DNA from 4 places in the Arthrobacter sp. NPDC058127 genome. Region 3 is predicted to be linked to each of the others. Evidence: riboswitches for the same ligand, from Rfam matches in the RefSeq annotation. Region 3 holds a riboswitch; each other region holds the start of a gene.

Region 1 (4,227 bases), on a different contig from region 3:
TTCCTGGGTTGCCGATGGCCATGCCGGGGAGGCCGGCCCCGCCCGCCTCGCATCGCTGCGCAGGCTCCTTGGTGCCGACCCGCGCATGGAAGCCCAAGAGGCCAAGGAACTGGGTACGGTCAACTAACTCAGCGCATGCCGGGCTACGTCCCCGGCTCACCGGCGAATAGACGGTAGTTTGGAACCATGACCCAACCCGATTCGAGCTACAACGACGACCTGCGGCTGGCCCATGTCCTCGCCGACTCCGTCGATTCCCTGACAATGGAGCGGTTCAAGGCGCTGGACCTTCAGGTGGAGACCAAACCCGACCTGAGCCCAGTCACCGATGCCGACAAAGCCGCCGAGGAAGCAATCCGCGGGCAGCTCTCCCGTTCCCGCCCCCGCGACGCCGTCCTCGGCGAAGAATTCGGCAGCACGGGCCACGGCTCAAGGCGTTGGATCATCGATCCCATCGACGGGACCAAGAACTTCGTGCGCGGCGTACCCGTCTGGGCAACGCTGATCGCCCTCGTGGACGAGGGCGAAGTAGTGGTGGGGCTCGTCAGCGCTCCGGCGCTCGGCAAGCGCTGGTGGGCGGCCAAGGGCTCAGGCGCCTACATGGGCCGATCACTGGCCGCAGCCACCCGGCTGAAAGTCTCCAACGTGTCGCGGCTTGAGGACGCCTCGCTTTCCTACTCCGAGCTTTCCGAGTGGAAGCAGCACGATAAGCTCGACAACTTCCTGGGCCTGGAGAACGATGTCTGGCGCAGCCGCGCGTACGGCGATTTCTGGTCCTACTGCCTCGTGGCCGAAGGCGCCGTGGACATCGCCGCCGAGCCGGAGCTCCAGGTCTACGACATGGCCGCCTTGGTACCGATCGTGACGGAGGCCGGCGGACGCTTCACGTCCCTGGACGGCACGGATGGCCCCTTCGGCGGAAACGCCGTTGCGAGCAACTCGATCCTGCACTCCGAGGTCCTCAAGAGGCTCAACCCCGAGCTCGACGACCTCCTCTAGTCCACCCTCTTCACTGAATAAACGACGGCGGGCGCCCCTTTTTGGGGGCGTCCGCCACTCTTTCTTCGGCAGAAGGCACATTTTTCCGGCCGTGTAACAATCCGCTTAACAATCCCGGTCACATTGGAACGAGCCTTACCGGTGTCCTAGTCTCTTTACAGGTCACGAGTGCCAGCGCGAAACCCCGGTTTGCTGGCCGGCAACCCTCCATCGCGGCGGGGTGCCCCGGGTGACGACCCGGCCGGTCCGGAACGGATGCGGCAAGCGCGGACCCCCTGTACGCAGGGGTCCCTCTTGAGTGAGGTCCCATGAGCACAGCCACATTTACTTCTCCTGTTCTCCCGCAGCACCACGAATCCGGGCATCAGCACGGTGAATCCCGGACACCGGCATCGCGCCCACTGGCCGCAGTCACCGGCGCGGAGTTGCAGGCACCCCTGATCCAGGGCGGCCACATCCGCTACGCCAACCTTGACTACGGCGCCTCCGCACCTGCCCTGACCGTGGTCTCCGCGTACCTCAACGAAATCCTGCCGTACTACGCGAGTGTGCACCGCGGCGCAGGCTATGCCTCCCAAATCAGCACCTCGGTCTACGAAAACGCGCGCAACATCGTCCGTGACTTCGTCGGCGGCAGGCCGGACGATTCCGTCATTTTCACCCGTAACACCACCGATTCCCTCAACCTCCTGGCCGGCTGCTTGCCGGTCGAGGACGGCAGGCACACCGCCGAAGTCCTTTACCTGGACATCGAGCACCACGCCAACCTGCTGCCGTGGCAAGGCGTCCCCCACCGAAGCGTCGTTGCCGCGGGAACCTTGTCCGAGACCGTTGCCAACGTCCGCACGGCGCTCTCCCACGGTGGCGTCAGCCTCCTGGCGGTCACCGGTGCGTCGAACGTGACCGGCGAGATCCTGCCCATCAAGGAACTCGCTGCCTTGGCCCACGAATTCGGGGCGCGGATTGTGGTGGACGCGGCGCAACTCGCCCCGCATCGCCGCATCGATATCGCCGCCGCGGATGTTGACTACTTGGTCTTCTCGGGGCACAAGCTTTATGCACCGTTCGGCGCCGGTGTCCTGGTGGGCCGTCCCGACTGGCTCGACGCCGGCACGCCCCACCTTGCAGGTGGCGGCGCTGTCCGCGAGGCGCGCCTGGATTCCGTCAGCTGGGCCACGGGCCCGGCAAGGCACGAAGGCGGCTCACCGAACGTACTCGGCGCGGCCACCCTTGCCCGCGCCACCCAGGTCATCGCCAGCCTCGACCACGATGAATGGCACGCCCACGAGGCCGCCATCCGCTCGCACCTGGTCGAGGGCCTCAAGGAAATCGACGGCGTCACCGTGCACCAGATCTTCAGCGACACGGATCCCGAGGACACCATCGGCGTCGTGAACTTCTCGCTCCAGGGCTACGACGCCGGACTCGTTGCGGCCTATCTTGCGGCCGAACACGGCATTGGCCTGCGCGACGGACGCTTTTGCGCCCACCCGCTGCTCAAGCGCCTCGGCCTTCCCTCCGGTTCCCTGCGCGCCAGTTTCGGCGTGGGGTCGCGATTGGAAGACGCCACCCGGCTCATCGCGGGCATCCGGGCGCTCAAGAGCAATGGCCTCGGCTGGGACTACGTGGTGGATGCCGGCCGCTGGGTTCCGGCGAACGACCATCGCAGCTACCCGGAGTGGGCGCCCAACACTCCCGGGACCGCGGGCGCCGCACCCTGCAGCATCGACTGATTGCGGTAGATTCGTAGGGTATTTTTCCTGTCCTACGAAGGGAGTTCCCGCGTGTCCCCGCGACCCAAAGGCACGTCAGCCGGCCCCAAGCTCTTCGAGGAACGGCGCCTTGAACTCGGTCAGAGTTTCCAGGACGGCGGGGAGCACTATGATCGCGTGCGGCCCGGCTACCCCGCGGATTCGGCCGACTGGCTGCTACCTGTAGGCGCGCGGGACGCGGCAGACATCGGCGCCGGCACCGGAAAGTTCACCGCTCTTCTCGTCGAGCGCGGGTTGGCGGTGTCCGCAGTGGACCCCTCCACGGACATGCTCATGCAGCTGCGCAAAACGTATCCGCATGTGATCGCCTTGGAGGGCACGGCCGAGGCAACTGGACTGGCGGACTCAGCATTCGACGTCGTCAGCGTTGCCCAGGCCTGGCACTGGTGCGATCCCCTCGCCGCCAGCACCGAGATCGCCCGGATCCTTCGACCGCAGGGCGTCATCGGCTTGATCTGGAACCAGCTGGACACTTCAGTGCCCTGGGTCCATCGCTTGTCCCGAATCATGCATGCCGGCGATGTCCACAAACCGGACTTCCGGCCTGTGGTGGGCCCGGAGTTCGCCGGCCTCGAAAGCCACCTGACGCGTTGGGAGGATCCCTTGACTCCGGCGGACATCCTCGAACTCGTGAAGTCGCGCAGCTACTACCTGAGGGCGAACGACGCCACCCGGGCCAAAGTCATGGGAAATCTCCGGTGGTACCTCTTCGAACATTTGGAACATGCCGAAGACGAGGCCATCCCCTTGCCCTATCTCACGCAGAGCTGGCGGGCGCGGAAAGTCTGATCCGGCCGGTTCACGATAGGCTTGGAACCGTGAAGACCAGTGCGCCCTCCTCCTCGATCGAGGACTACGTCAAGGTCATCTACTCCTTTACGGAGTGGCAGGACAAACCCATCACGTCCTCACAGCTCGCGCAGCGGCTCGGCGTCGCCAATTCGTCCGTCTCGGAGATGGTCCGCAAGCTCAAGGACCAAGGCCTGGTTGACCACCAGCCCTACAGCGCCATTACGTTGACCGCCCAGGGAATTCAGCTTGCCTTGGGCATGGTCCGCCGGCACCGCCTGATCGAGACATACCTCGTGAGGGAGTTGGGCTACAGCTGGGATGAAGTCCACGATGAAGCCGAGATGCTCGAACACGCCGTCTCGGACACCTTCATCGATCGCATGGCCGCAAAGCTGGGTAACCCCGGACGCGATCCCCACGGTGACCCCATCCCCGCAGCGGACGGCTCAGTGACCCTCCCGCATGCGCACCGGATGATAGAGCTCGACGACGGCCATTCCGGCAAGATCACCCGGATCAGCGACGAAAACCCGGAGCTGCTGCGCTACCTGTCCGCCGAAGAAATCGACCTCGATGCCAGCATCCAGGTGATTGGACGCAAACCGTTCGGCGGTGCGCTGGTGGTCCGGATCGGAAAAGGCCCGGGCAGCCGCGACTACGATCT
Region 2 (4,227 bases), on a different contig from region 3:
CAAGCCGTCGTTGGCGCCGAATACGGCCGCGCGGAAGGTGCCGGACAACCTATTGCGGCCGCGCGTCGCCAGGCCACGGACTACTTCTTCGTGGATCTGTTCATCAGCCGCCATGGCGCGGGTTGCTGCTGGATCCTTCGTATAAGGCGAACGGCCTTCAGCCCGTTGGGCGAGGGCCAGCACGAACACGGATCCGAAGTTCCGTGCCAGGAAGCCGAGCATTTGGCTCCGGACGGAGGCTGCTTTCGGCATGCCGGCATGTTCGCCGAGGAGCTTGAGCCAGTGCGCCTCATGGCGGCCCTCGGCATCTGCGAGAGCCAACAGGATTTCGCGTTCCTCGCCATCGCGGCGCTGCGCCAGTTGACGGTACACGGCGGCCTCGGCGCGCTCGTCCGCCAAGTACTGCCGCCAGCGCTTGATGTCCGACGACGGGGGAGTCTTGGGGGCTGCTTCGTCTTGCGATGGACTGCTTGAGTCCGACGGATTGTCTGAATACGAGGGTTTTGTGTGCGGGTGCACCGGGACTCCTGGGTCGCTGGGGCGGGCTTCATCGCCTCATTGCGGCTCCACTCTATCGCCAATTTCCGCGGTTTTTCGGCCGGTAATCCTCACTGGACATTTTAGGCGTGCCTCAAAAACCGGGAGGCTCGCGGGAGGCCTTGACCGCCGCAGGGGGCAGTGCTGGGATGGATGGACAGGGTCCACGAATTGGCGGGGTGGCGTTGGACCGGCTGCCTCACTTGCCTGTCCGATGGGCTCAGCGGCACGTCGAACGGAGGTTGCACCATGGACAGCACCGAGACCCACGCCCGCCACCCCGACCGTCCCACGGTCGAGGCCGATCCCGCCTACGACTACAGCGAAGACCTGGAGGTGGACGAGGACTGGGAGGAACAATCCGAGGTCCTCGACGACGACGAACGGGTGGTCCCGCTCGACGCCGAGGAACACCGCGAGGACGAAGAGTTCGAATAGCCTCTGCTCGCTGAACCGGCCTCGCTGAACCTGACTCGCTGAATCCGGGCCCTAGAACGCGCTCAGGATGAAGTGCCGCTGCACGCCCGCCCGGTGCCCGGTTGCCGCCACCGTGAGGGTGAGTTTCCGTGTCGCCGGGAACCAGCGGGCGGGCTGGACCGCTTTTGAAAGCGCTTCGGTGATGAGCCGTGGCTCATGATGCCAATAGCGTTCCAAGTTTCCGTCCACCACGAACGTGATGGAGCCTTGGGAGAGGTCGACGCCGGGAATCACCCGGACGAACTCGTCCACCCGTCGGGGGCGTGGCAACAAGAGGCTTCCGGTCTGGGTGGTGCGCTCAGCTGTGGCGGTAGCGCCGTTTTCGAAAGGCATGGCCTTCTCCTGTGGAGTTGCTCTTGCCCGTTCGGTTGTCTCTGGTCCGAGCCGGGCCGCTTCTTCATCCGAACCACCCGTGAACATGGGGTTGGCGTGTGGCAAGTCGGAGCTTGGCGCCACATCTCTTGAAGCTGTTCCTACTGTACATGCAGGCGCGGCGCCGCACCTCTCGAAGGAGAAGGTGCGGCGCCGCCGTCGTACTTAATTCTGTGAAGCTTAGTGGCTGGCCACCGGGTGGGCCTCCAGCGGGAGTTCCTCGGTGACCGCTCCTGCGACGCGGCGGTCCCAGGCTTCGCGGACCTCGGGTTCCGTGGGCGGCGTCAGCAGGGAGACCACAACGTAGATGACGAGCGACGCGCCGAGGCCCCAGTAGATGGGATCGTTGGCGTAGACGCCGTCTTCGCTGGGGATGATTCCCGTGGCGTAAGCGATCAGCAAGGCCAAGGTCAAGACCGAGCCGACGGCCATGGACCATGCCGCTGCGATGCCCGTGCCGCGCTTCCAGACCAGGCCGCCCAGGATGGCAACCAGGAGGCCACCTACCAGGATGTCGTAGGCGATGGTCAGGGCCACCACGACGTCCTGCGCCGCCATGGAGATCAGCACGGCCACGATGCCTAGTCCAAGGACCCAGTAGCGGTTGGCCTTGACGTCGTGCTCGGGGTTCTCGGTGTCGTCGGTGTTGATCGTCTTGCCGAACCAGCTGGCCACGAACGGGACAACGTCGGCGCGGGCAACGGTGGCTGCGGCGATGAGGGCTCCGGATGCGGTGGACATCATGGCAGCGACTGCTGCGGCCATGACGAGGCCGCCGATGCCGATCGGCAGGATGTGGGTGGCAACCTCGGCGTAGACAACGTCCTTGCCAAGGGCCTTCACGTCGATGTTGGGCAGGGCCACGCGGGCGGCCAGGCCAATCAGGGCGCCGGCGACGCCGTACAGGACGCAGTAGATGCCGGCAGTGGCGCCGCCCCAACGGGCCACCTTGGGGGTCTTGGCGGTGAAGACGCGCTGCCAGATGTCCTGGCCGATCAGCAGGCCCAGGGTGTACACCACGAAGTAGGTGATGATGGTCTGTGCTCCGATGCCGTCCAACTGGAAGAAACTGGCGTCAACGCGGGCACGGATACCGTCGAGGCCGCCTGCGGCGTTGAGGGCGAACGGCAACATGAGGAAGAAGATGCCCACCGTCTTGATGATGAACTGCACCTGGTCGGCGAGGGTGATGGACCACATGCCGCCGATGGTGGAGTAGACCAGGACGATGGCGCCGCCGACGGCGATGGCAAGCCAGCGCTCCCAGCCGAAGAGGACAACGAAGATGGTGGCGTAGGCACCCGTGGACGTGGCACACAGCATGAGCGTGTAAGCGAGCATGACGATGCCGGAGGTCTGCGTGGCGCGCTGGCCGTAACGCAGGCTCAGCATCTGGGAGACCGTGTAGATTTTCAGCCGCTGGATGGTGCCGGCGAAAAGCAGGCTCAGGAGGAGCACGCCCGAACCGATGGCGACGACCAACCACATGCCGGAGACGCCGAACTTGTAGCCGAGGCCGACGCCGCCAACCGTTGAAGCGCCGCCGAGGACGACGGCGGCCATGGTGCCGGTGTAGAGCATCGGACCAAGGCGGCGTCCTGCCACCAGGAAGTCGCTGTTGTTCTTGGTGCGCGACTTGCCCCACCAGCCGAAGGCCAGCATGGCGAGCAAATACACCACCACGATCGCAATATTGATGAACGAAGAGTCCACGGTTGGCTCCTGAAAGTGATGCGCAGAGTTCTTGGGGATTCCGACGCCGGTCCGCTGGGTTTCGCTGCGGGTTGCGGAAGGTCTCTGCGCTGGTGATTGGGGAGAGTAGTCTGTGATGTGTGCCTCACAAACAACACTTGTTGCCTATGAGGATACGTAGTGATGCGAGTAACAGTCAAGGCGTTGCTTTGCGCGGCGGGCGGATCGGCGCTCCTCTGGCTGTCCAAAGGGTCCGCCACTCGGGCGATCCGGCTACTATTGCTGCAATGACAGGGCCGCAGAAACGGCCTGAAAGGTTCGTGAATGAAGGCTCTCCCCGTTGAACCGAGCAACGTCCCCGTTGCCATCGGTTCCAGAATCCGCGCCGCCCGCCAATCGCAGCGGCTCACCATCGAGCAGGTTGCCGACGCCACCGGCCTGACCAAAGGGTTCCTGAGCCGCGTGGAGCGTGACCTGACATCGCCGTCGGTCGCTTCCCTTGTGACGCTTTGCCAGGTCCTTTCAGTGTCCATCGGCGATCTTTTCGCGGCACCGGAGACACACCTGACCCGGCGCGATGATGGGCCGCGGATTTCGCTCGGCGGCCAGGGAATAGTGGAGCGTCTCCTGACTGCCCGGTCGGAACGGCGGTTGCAGATCCTGCAGGCTTCCATCGAGCCCCGCGGCCGCGGAGAAGCCGAGCTTTACGCCGTCGATTGCGACGTCGACGTCCTGCACGTCGTCAAGGGCCGCATCAAATTGATCCTCACCAACGAGGAGTACGAGCTCGAAGAGGGAGACACGCTGTCCTTCCCGGGCCGCGAGCCGCACACCTGGGTCAATCCCACGGACGAGCCCGTTGAGGTGCTCTGGATCCTGGTGCCAGCAGCCAGCCGCTGACGCTGTGACGCGCCGTATTTGCGACACGCGGCGCGTAACCTGCCGGAAACATGACTGACTTCAGGATTTAACCCTGGGGCCAGCGGTGTTACGTGCCTGAAATGATCCGCGCCGAATGCTGAAACAGGGCGACTGTACCTTCGAGTCAAGGCAACTTGTCAAGGTCGGTATCCCGTGGGGTACCAGGACCTGTTCGTTTTAAAAATGGTCTCGCCGTGCGGGCGCCATGGAGCGCCGTATATGCAGGAA
Region 3 (4,227 bases):
TTGATGTGAACACCGGGCGAAACCTGGTCTGCTGTCAGGATCGTGGCATTGGCCTTGTCCGCCGTGCATGTGGTGATGACGTCGGCGCCCTCAACTGCGTGCGCCGCCGAAGCTGCGATGGTGATGTCGAAGCCGAGGGGAGCCATGTTCCGGACGAACTTTTCCATCGCAGCCGGATCCGTGTCCCAGATCCTGACCGTGTTGATACCCAGGGCCGCCCGGAAGGCCAGCGCCTGAAACTCCGATTGGGTTCCGGTTCCGATCATCCCCATGATCCGGGCGTCGGGGCGCGCGAGTTTCTTCGCGACCATTCCGGACGTGGCCGCCGTCCGCAGCGCTGTCAGCACAGTCATCTCCGCAAGGAACGTCGGGTAGCCGTTATGGACGTCGGACAGCACACCGAAAGCTGTCACGGTCTGGAAGCCGCGCGCGGGATTCGAAGGGTGTCCATTTACATACTTGAAGCCGTATGTTTCGTGGTCGCTGGTGGGCATCAGCTCGATGACGCCAAATGGCGTGTGACTTGCCACCCGCGGAGTCTTGTCAAAAGATTCCCACCGCTGGAAGTCGTCCTCCAAGTACTGGATCATCTCCGAGATGATGGCCTCCGGGCCCCGCCCGGCCGTCCAGCGAACCATATTGCGGACATCGACAAAGCGCGTCATGTGCGCTCCTTTCCCTCATAAGCACTGTTGCTACGAGGCTACGGAGCGGCGATATGCATCCACAATTGCCAAAGTACGTACTTTTCATTGAAAATCTGTACAAAATGACGACCGTTATTGCACTTAATGCTTAAGTGGCCTGCCGACGTCACGTGAGCGGTTATCGCAGGACTGAGCTGAGCAAAAGACTCGTCTCACTATTGACGATCCCCTCGATGCCGCGGATCCTGCCCAGCACCTGGTCAAAATCGCTGAGGCTTTCCGTGCGTAGCTCCGCCACGAGGTCCCATCCGCCGTTCGTGGTGTGCAGCGCCCAAATCTCGGGAAGTCCCCGGAGCTGGCGAATAACCTTGTCGGCAGACCTTCCCTCCACTGCAATGAGCGCAATAGCCCGAATCGCAAGTGGATCGACCTCGTCGCGCACCCTCGCGGTAAAACCAACGATGGTTCCGGAGGAGACAAGACGCTCGAGCCGGCTATTCACAGTGGCCCTGGCGACGCCCAACGTGCGCGCGAGGCTGGCCACGGACGCCCTGCCGTCCTCCCTCAGGGCAGAGAGGAGCTGGCGGTCAAGATCGGTGAGTGCTGCCATAAAGATAAACGTATCGCCCATTCCCCAAGCGGGCCTGAGTCCGTAGGGTATCGACATGAGCATCTACATCAGCCCCGACTCTGCTGCATGGTCGCTGACGGCCATGGCGACTGGTGCGTCAGCGGGATCAATCGATGATGCGAATGGCATGTCCAACTTGGTGAAGGAAATCTACGAGACCGAAGGTTTCGAAGCCCTGTCGGGTGTTGTTTTTGCCTTGGCTCATCACAACAGCCTCTCGCTGCATGCACTCGCCACGGCCACCGGGATATCCGTCCACGAGTTGCTGGAAATCCGGAAGCATCAAGGTTCCACTTTTCATCACTCCCCCACAGGGGTAGGGTCACGGCTCGACGCCCTCCCACCCCGGATCCAGGCGAGCCTGGAACCGCTGCCCGATGAAACCGAATCCTAATCCCCACTGGCTCCCAGTCTTCGCAAGCTCAGCCCGGGGCCCTCGCCAGCGTGGGCCCACCCACTGGCTCCCAGTCTTCGCAAGCTCAGCCCGGGGCCCTCGCCAGCGTGGGCCCACCATCCACAGCCGTCCGGTTACGGAACATGACGACGGCCGGTGCTGCAGGGCGCCGTCGTGGATGTTATTTTTCTTCTTGAGTAATGAGTACCAGCGCGAAGCCCTGACTTGCTGGTCGGCAACCCTCTCTCCGGCGGGGTGCCTCAGGTGACTACTCGGCGTATCGACACTTTCGAACTGCAAGCGTGACTGAGGAGCACCAATGCCTGAACCCACCGAAGAAAAACTCTCCTACCGTCTCGTCACGGGCCCTGACACCAAGGAATTCTGCGAGCGGATTTCCACCGCCCTCGCAGAGGGATATGTGTTGCACGGCAGTCCGGCCGCGACCTTCAACGGCACCGACGTGATCGTGGCCCAGGCTGTCGTCCTGCCCGCGGCGATCGCGAGCGCGGATGCCGCAGTTGCCAATGCAGTAGACCAGCTTGATGAAGAGTTCGACGGCGAGGGCCACGCATGAGCTATGCAGGCGACCTCAGCCCGCACGACGCCTGGGCCAAGCTGGAACAAGGCGCCATCCTGGTGGACGTCCGAACGGAAGGCGAGTGGGCACACATCGGGATCCCGGACACCAAAGCCACCGAGAACGATCCCTTGTTCATCCAGTGGAACCTGGCCGGCGGGATCCCCAACTCACGCTTCATCGACGATCTGAAGCAGCAGGCTCCCGAAGCGGACGGCACCGAATTGGTCTTCCTCTGCCGCTCCGGCCAGCGTTCCATCGCCGCTGCGATCGCCGCAACGCAGGCCGGCTACACCGCCTACAACGTCCTTGAGGGCTTTGAGGGCGAACCGGACCGCTACGGCGAGCGAACCGTGAACGGCTGGAAAAACCGCGGACTTCCAACGAACCTGGGGAACATCTAAGTGACTTTCAATCCTGACGCCGCCGGCTGGGGCCCTGACACCCAGGCAGTCCGCGGCGGCCTTGACCGCACCAACTTCCAGGAAACGTCCGAGGCCGTCTTCCTGAACTCCGGCTTCGTCTACGAATCCGCCGCAGCTGCAGAGCGCGCGTTCACGGGCGAGGACGAGCGCTTCGTCTACTCCCGCTACGGCAACCCCTCCGTAGCCACCTTCCAGGAGCGCCTCCGCCTGCTCGAAGGCACCGAAGCGTGCTTCGCGACGGCGTCGGGCATGTCCGCAGTCTTCACCGCCCTCGGTGCGTTGCTGGCTGCCGGTGACCGCGTGGTTGCCGCCCGCTCGCTCTTCGGTTCCTGCTTCGTCATCCTCAACGAGATCCTGCCGCGCTGGGGTGTCGAGACCGTCTTCGTCGACGGGCCTGACCTGGACCAGTGGCGTGCTGCCCTGTCCGAGCCGACAACCGCAGTGTTCTTCGAGTCGCCGTCGAACCCGATGCAGGAAATCGTGGACATCGCCGCGGTGAGCGAGCTGGCCCACGCAGCCGGCGCTACCGTCGTCGTCGACAACGTCTTCGCCACCCCCTTGCTGCAGCGCTGCGGCGAGCTCGGCGCAGACGTGATTGTCTACTCGGGCACCAAGCACATCGACGGCCAGGGCCGGGTCCTTGGCGGAGCAATCCTGGGCACCAAGGAATTCATCGACGGTCCCGTCAAGCAGCTCATGCGGCACACCGGGCCGTCGCTTTCCGCGTTCAACGCCTGGGTCCTGACCAAGGGCCTGGAGACGATGGCGCTGCGCGTCAATCACTCCTCGGCATCTGCGTTGCGGATCGCCGAATGGCTTGAGGAACAGCCGGCCATCAGCTGGGTCAAGTACCCGCTCCTGAAGTCGCACCCGCAGTTCGAGCTCGCCGCGAAGCAAATGAAGGCCGGCGGAACCGTGCTCACCTTGGAGCTGCTCCCCTCTGCCGGGCGATCGGCAAAAGAGGCCGCCTTCGCGCTGCTGGACGGGCTCGCCGTCATCGACATCTCGAACAACCTGGGCGATTCGAAGTCCCTTATTACCCACCCCGCCACCACCACGCACCGCGCCATGGGTCCGGAAGGCCGCGCGGCCATTGGCCTGAGCGACGGCGTCGTGCGGCTTTCGGTGGGCCTGGAGGATGTGGACGACCTCATCGGGGACCTGGAGCGGGCCCTCAAGCAGGTCTAGCCGGGCGCCGGGTTAGCCCGGCGCTTCGCGCCAGTCCTGGCGCACCCAAGTGAGGACGGGTTGCGGCTTGGTGTCGCTCTCGTCCCGCTCTGAGCGCATCGTGATCTGAACAGCGTGCTCGACGACGGCGGCCAGCCCGGCGGCGTCGGGCGCGCCCCCGTTGCTCTCGCTCCAGCGCTCAGCGACACCACGCTGTTCGATGGCGCCGTTGCCACGGCCCAGGATCGCTGCCACTCCGGTTTGGACCAGGTCGAATTCACCCTGCTCGGCCAGCACAGGTTCCAGATACTCCACCAACGACCAGACGACGTCCGCGGCGGGCTCCGGGCGGAACGTTCCGAAGTCCAGCAGCTCGGTGCGTA
Region 4 (4,227 bases), on a different contig from region 3:
CGGGAGTACTTTGTCCCGTGGGTCATCCGCCGGATCCGTCACCAGTCCTCCGGTGACAGAATCTTGCCGAAACGCCCGACGCCGGGACCTGTCTTCGGTCCTGCCGACGCCATCCTGCCCCGGAGCTGACCGGGAACCACGAGGTGGGTCACAGGGAGCGGAGCTAAGCTGGTGAAAGACAGGGAGGCCCCCACCGTGAACAATTTGATCTTCTGGATCATCGTCTGCTCTTGGCTGATTCCCATGGGGATCCGCATGTACAACCGATCGCGCCAGCGCAGGCTCCGGGACTTCCCTCCGCAGAATTACCCCGCGCCGCCCTATCCTCCACAGAACTACCCCATCGGATACCCGGAGCAGCCTCCGCTAGTGCTCCCGGCTGAACCCCAACTCCCGGTGGCGACGCCCGCGCCGCAGGCCGCTCCGCCGTCGTCGGCTACTCCCCAAGCGAACAGCGTTCCCCAGCCGAACAGCGCTCCCCAAGGCTACCGGGCACGGAAACTGGCCGAGCTGGACCAGGAGTACAGCGACGGGAAAATCGCGATGGAGGACTACATGAAGCTCCGCCAGGAAATCATGAACGGCTGATTCAGCCGAAGAAGGCCTCTCGCAGCTGGGGACCGAGCTGGCCGATCTCGGTGAGGAACCCGTCGTGCCCGATCGGCGCCTCGATCACGTGAACGGGAACCTCTCCGGGCAAGGCCTTGGCCAGCTCGTGGGATTGTTCCGGGAAGTAGAGCCGGTCCGAGTCCACCGAGGCAACGAAGAACTTCGCGGTTGCCACGGACAACGCATCCTCCAATGAGCCCCGGCCGCGGGTGATGTCGTGGCTCATGAGCGCCTCGGTGATGGCGATGTAGCTGTTGGCGTCGAAGCGCTGGACCAGCTTGCGTCCCTGATGGTCGAGATAGCTCTCCACCTGGTAGCGGCCCCGGTCCCCCAGCGCGGCAGCCTGGAGGGGCGCCTCGCCGCCCTGGGCGTTCCGGCCGAAGCGGAAGTCCAGTTCATCCGCCGAACGGTACGTGATGTGGGCGATCCGCCGGGCAAGGGCCAACCCCGCCTCGGGGGCGGACTGGCCATAGTAGTCGCCGCCGTTGAAGTCGGCGTCCTGCCGGATGGCGAGCGTCTGGGCCTGTGCAAACGCGATCTGCTCGGCAGTGCTGTACGCCCCGATCGAAATCACGGCGCATCGCTTGACGCGGTCCGGATAGCTGACGGCCCATTCCAATGCACGGGCACCGCCCATGGACCCGCCCACCACGGTATGCCAACTGCGGATCCCCAGGACGTCGGCCAGCCGGGCTTCGGCTACGGTGCTGTCCCGCAGGGTCACGAGCGGGAAGCGGGAGCCCCACGCCTTGCCGTCGGGAGCGCTCGACGACGGCCCGGTGCTGCCGTAGCAGCCTCCCACGATGTTGACGGAGACCACGAAGTAGCGGTCCGTGTCGATGGTGGCGCCGGGGCCGACGAGTTGCTCCCACCAGCCTTCTTCATCGCTCTCGCCGCGGGCCACATGGGTGCTTCCGGTCAGGGCGTGTTCCACCAGGACGGCGTTGGAAGAGTCTGCGTTGAGCCGCCCCCACGTCTCGTACGCAAGGACGACGTCCGGCAGGAAACCTCCGGCCTCCAGTTCGAGTCCACCCACGGAAACATACTTGAGGGTTCCGTCCTGGGTACCGGAAAGGGGTATGGCTGTTGCAGCAATTGTCATTCGTTGACACCTCACATCGCGCTTGCCCGTCGCCAATACAGCGAAGGGCCAGGTCTTCACCCGGGGCACCCCACCGCGAATGGAGGGTTGCCGGCCAGCAAGCCGGGGCTGTCGCTGGCACTCATGACCTATAGGAAGAGTCTAGGAAAACCGGACCCCTTCTGACGAAGATTATGACATCTTTGTGACACTTGACCGCGTTTTGTTCATGAAGTTGAAGCCCAGGAGGCCGGTCGGCGAAGATTCGTCCTGCGTCGCCGGCCAGCCTCCCTGCGCCATCCGGGGCAGTACTAGGCGCCCTTGGCTGCCCGGAATCCCGACTCGAGGTCCGCGAGGATATCGTCGATGTGCTCGATCCCGACGGACAGCCGCACCAGGCCCGGAGTCACTCCGGCCACAGCCTGCTGTTCGGGCGTCAACTGGCTGTGCGTCGTGGACGCCGGGTGGATGACCAAGGAACGGACGTCGCCGATATTTGCCACGTGGGAATGCAACTCCAGGGCGTCCACGAAGCGTTTGCCGGCATCGATCCCGCCGCGGATGGTGAAGGACACCACCGCGCCGGTGCCCCGGGGTCCGTACTTCCGTCCGCGTTCGAACCACGGGCTGGAAGGCAGCCCCGCGTAGGCGACCGATTCGACGTCGTCGCGCCCTTCGATCCATTGCGCCACCTTGGTGGCATTGTCCACGTGGCGTTCCACCCGCAGGCTGAGGGTTTCGATTCCTTGCGAGATCAGGAAAGCGTTGAACGGTGAAACGGCCGAGCCAAGGTCGCGCAGGAGCTGGACGCGGGCCTTGAGGATGTAGGAAAGGTTCGCGCCGAGGGCACCGTCCTTGCCGAGGTCGCGGGCATAGACCAGGCCGTTGTAGCTGGGGTCCGGGGTGTTGAAGTTGGGGAACCGCTCAGGGTCCTTGCCGAAATCGAAGTTGCCGGAGTCCACGATGACACCGGCAATAGCAGAACCGTGCCCACCCAGGTACTTGGTGGCCGAATGCACCACGATGTCCGCGCCCCACTCGATGGGCCTGATCAGGTAGGGCGTGGCGAGGGTGTTGTCCACGACGAGCGGGACTCCGGCCTCATGTGCGGTGCGGGAGACGCCCTCGATGTCCAAAACGTCTTGGCGGGGGTTGGAGACGACTTCGGCGAAGAACAGCTTGGTGTTCGGCTGCACGGCGTCGCGCCAGTGATCGAGGTTGTCCGGGTCTTCGACGAAGGTGACCGAGATTCCGAACTTCTTCAGCGTGTGCGCCAGCAGGTTGTAAGTCCCGCCGTAGAGGCTCGGGCTGGCGACCACGTGGTCACCGGCCTCGGCCACGTTGAGGATGGCGAACGTTTCCGCGGCCTGGCCGGAGCTCAGCAGGAGCGCCGCCAAGCCTCCTTCCAGGCTCGCTATGCGCTGTTCCACCGCATCCTGCGTGGGGTTGCCGATCCGGGTGTAGATGGGCGCCAATTCGGCCAGCGCAAAGCGGTTGGCCGCGCTTTCCGCACTGGGAAAGACGAATGAGGTGGTCTGGTAAATGGGGAGTGCCCGGGCGCCCGTGGCGGCGTCAGGCTCCTGGCCGGCGTGGATCTGGCGCGTTTCGAATGACCATCCTTGGGACATGCGGACTCCTGGTTGTCTGGGCGATTTGCCGTGCTTCAGCCTGCCGGCCTGCGGGATTAAGCCAGCCGGCGTTCGGTTGCCGCCAGTCTAGGGACGGCGTTGCGGGCTCCGGAAGCTTTGTGACGAACACGGTAGTTTTCGGTCCTGGCGCGTCCTGAAGTGACCCTGAGCTGCCTTTTCGATACATCCCACCTTAGTTAGGCTTGACTTAGCTGAGAGCTCCATCACAAAGTGCCAAGATGAAGCCATGCGCATGGATCACGTCTCTTACGCTTGTGAACGAGATGGCCTCTTGGCCACCACCGAGCGGATTTCCGCAGCATTGGGAGTGGACGCAGTCCGGGGCGGAGTGCACCCGCGCTTCGGTACCCGGAACATGATCATTCCCCTTGCTGACCACAAATACCTGGAGGTTGTCGAGGTCCTTGACCACCCGGCATCCGACAAGGCACCTTTTGGACAAGCCGTCCGTGCACGCTCCGCCGCGGGAGGTGGATGGATGGGCTGGTGCGTCGCTGTTGACGACCTGAGCCCGTTCGAACAGCGGCTCGGACGCGCCGCGGTTCCCGGCAACCGCAAGTTTCCGGACGGGCGCGAACTCGTCTGGTCGCAGATCGGAATCCTGGGACTCATCGCCGATCCCCAGGTTCCGTACTTGCTCCGTTGGGAGGGCGACCCCGCACTTCATCCGTCCCTCGTCTACCCGAGCGACGTCAAGATGTCCAGCCTCACGATCGCCGGCTCGGCGGAGCGCGTCACCGAGTGGCTCGGAGAACCCGTGGAGAAGCCGCTTGAGGACGTCGCCGTCCAATGGATGGCACCGCACGGAACGCCGGGAATCATGTCGGTAACGTTCGAAACCGCCAACGGAGCCGTCACCATCTGACGGACCCTCGCATCACCTTCTGA

What was found. Region 3 has a riboswitch for S-adenosylmethionine ahead of ACFVTG_RS09815 (DUF1737 domain-containing protein). Riboswitches for the same ligand answer to the same signal wherever they lie in the genome.
Region 1: another riboswitch for S-adenosylmethionine. It lies ahead of ACFVTG_RS06835 (aminotransferase class V-fold PLP-dependent enzyme); the one in region 3 lies ahead of ACFVTG_RS09815 (DUF1737 domain-containing protein).
Region 2: another riboswitch for S-adenosylmethionine. It lies ahead of ACFVTG_RS12800 (hypothetical protein); the one in region 3 lies ahead of ACFVTG_RS09815 (DUF1737 domain-containing protein).
Region 4: another riboswitch for S-adenosylmethionine. It lies ahead of ACFVTG_RS22485 (homoserine O-acetyltransferase); the one in region 3 lies ahead of ACFVTG_RS09815 (DUF1737 domain-containing protein).

The regions. Positions count from the first base shown of each region.
Region 1 covers NZ_JBHVTT010000003.1:140,699-144,925, forward strand. The annotation lists gene rsgA (ribosome small subunit-dependent GTPase A) at 1-127, shown strand, start outside; gene hisN (histidinol-phosphatase) at 187-999, shown strand; SAM riboswitch class IV at 1,160-1,272, shown strand; gene ACFVTG_RS06835 (aminotransferase class V-fold PLP-dependent enzyme) at 1,308-2,732, shown strand; gene ACFVTG_RS06840 (class I SAM-dependent methyltransferase) at 2,784-3,560, shown strand; gene ACFVTG_RS06845 (metal-dependent transcriptional regulator) at 3,590-4,227, shown strand, end outside.
Region 2 covers NZ_JBHVTT010000008.1:67,966-72,192, forward strand. The annotation lists gene ACFVTG_RS12790 (VIT1/CCC1 transporter family protein) at 1-519, opposite strand, end outside; gene ACFVTG_RS12795 (hypothetical protein) at 787-975, shown strand; gene ACFVTG_RS12800 (hypothetical protein) at 1,027-1,347, opposite strand; SAM riboswitch class IV at 1,362-1,481, opposite strand; gene ACFVTG_RS12805 (sodium:solute symporter) at 1,567-3,099, opposite strand; gene ACFVTG_RS12810 (helix-turn-helix domain-containing protein) at 3,403-3,978, shown strand.
Region 3 covers NZ_JBHVTT010000005.1:125,682-129,908, reverse strand. The annotation lists gene ACFVTG_RS09830 (ornithine cyclodeaminase) at 1-665, opposite strand, end outside; gene ACFVTG_RS09825 (Lrp/AsnC family transcriptional regulator) at 826-1,257, opposite strand; gene ACFVTG_RS09820 (hypothetical protein) at 1,313-1,672, shown strand; SAM riboswitch class IV at 1,869-1,981, shown strand; gene ACFVTG_RS09815 (DUF1737 domain-containing protein) at 1,992-2,249, shown strand; gene ACFVTG_RS09810 (rhodanese-like domain-containing protein) at 2,246-2,656, shown strand; gene ACFVTG_RS09805 (O-succinylhomoserine sulfhydrylase) at 2,657-3,865, shown strand; gene ACFVTG_RS09800 (glutamate--cysteine ligase) at 3,878-4,227, opposite strand, start outside.
Region 4 covers NZ_JBHVTT010000025.1:17,200-21,426, forward strand. The annotation lists gene ACFVTG_RS22475 (SGNH/GDSL hydrolase family protein) at 1-129, shown strand, start outside; gene ACFVTG_RS22480 (hypothetical protein) at 196-588, shown strand; gene ACFVTG_RS22485 (homoserine O-acetyltransferase) at 590-1,711, opposite strand; SAM riboswitch class IV at 1,725-1,840, opposite strand; gene ACFVTG_RS22490 (bifunctional o-acetylhomoserine/o-acetylserine sulfhydrylase) at 2,002-3,318, opposite strand; gene ACFVTG_RS22495 (VOC family protein) at 3,566-4,204, shown strand.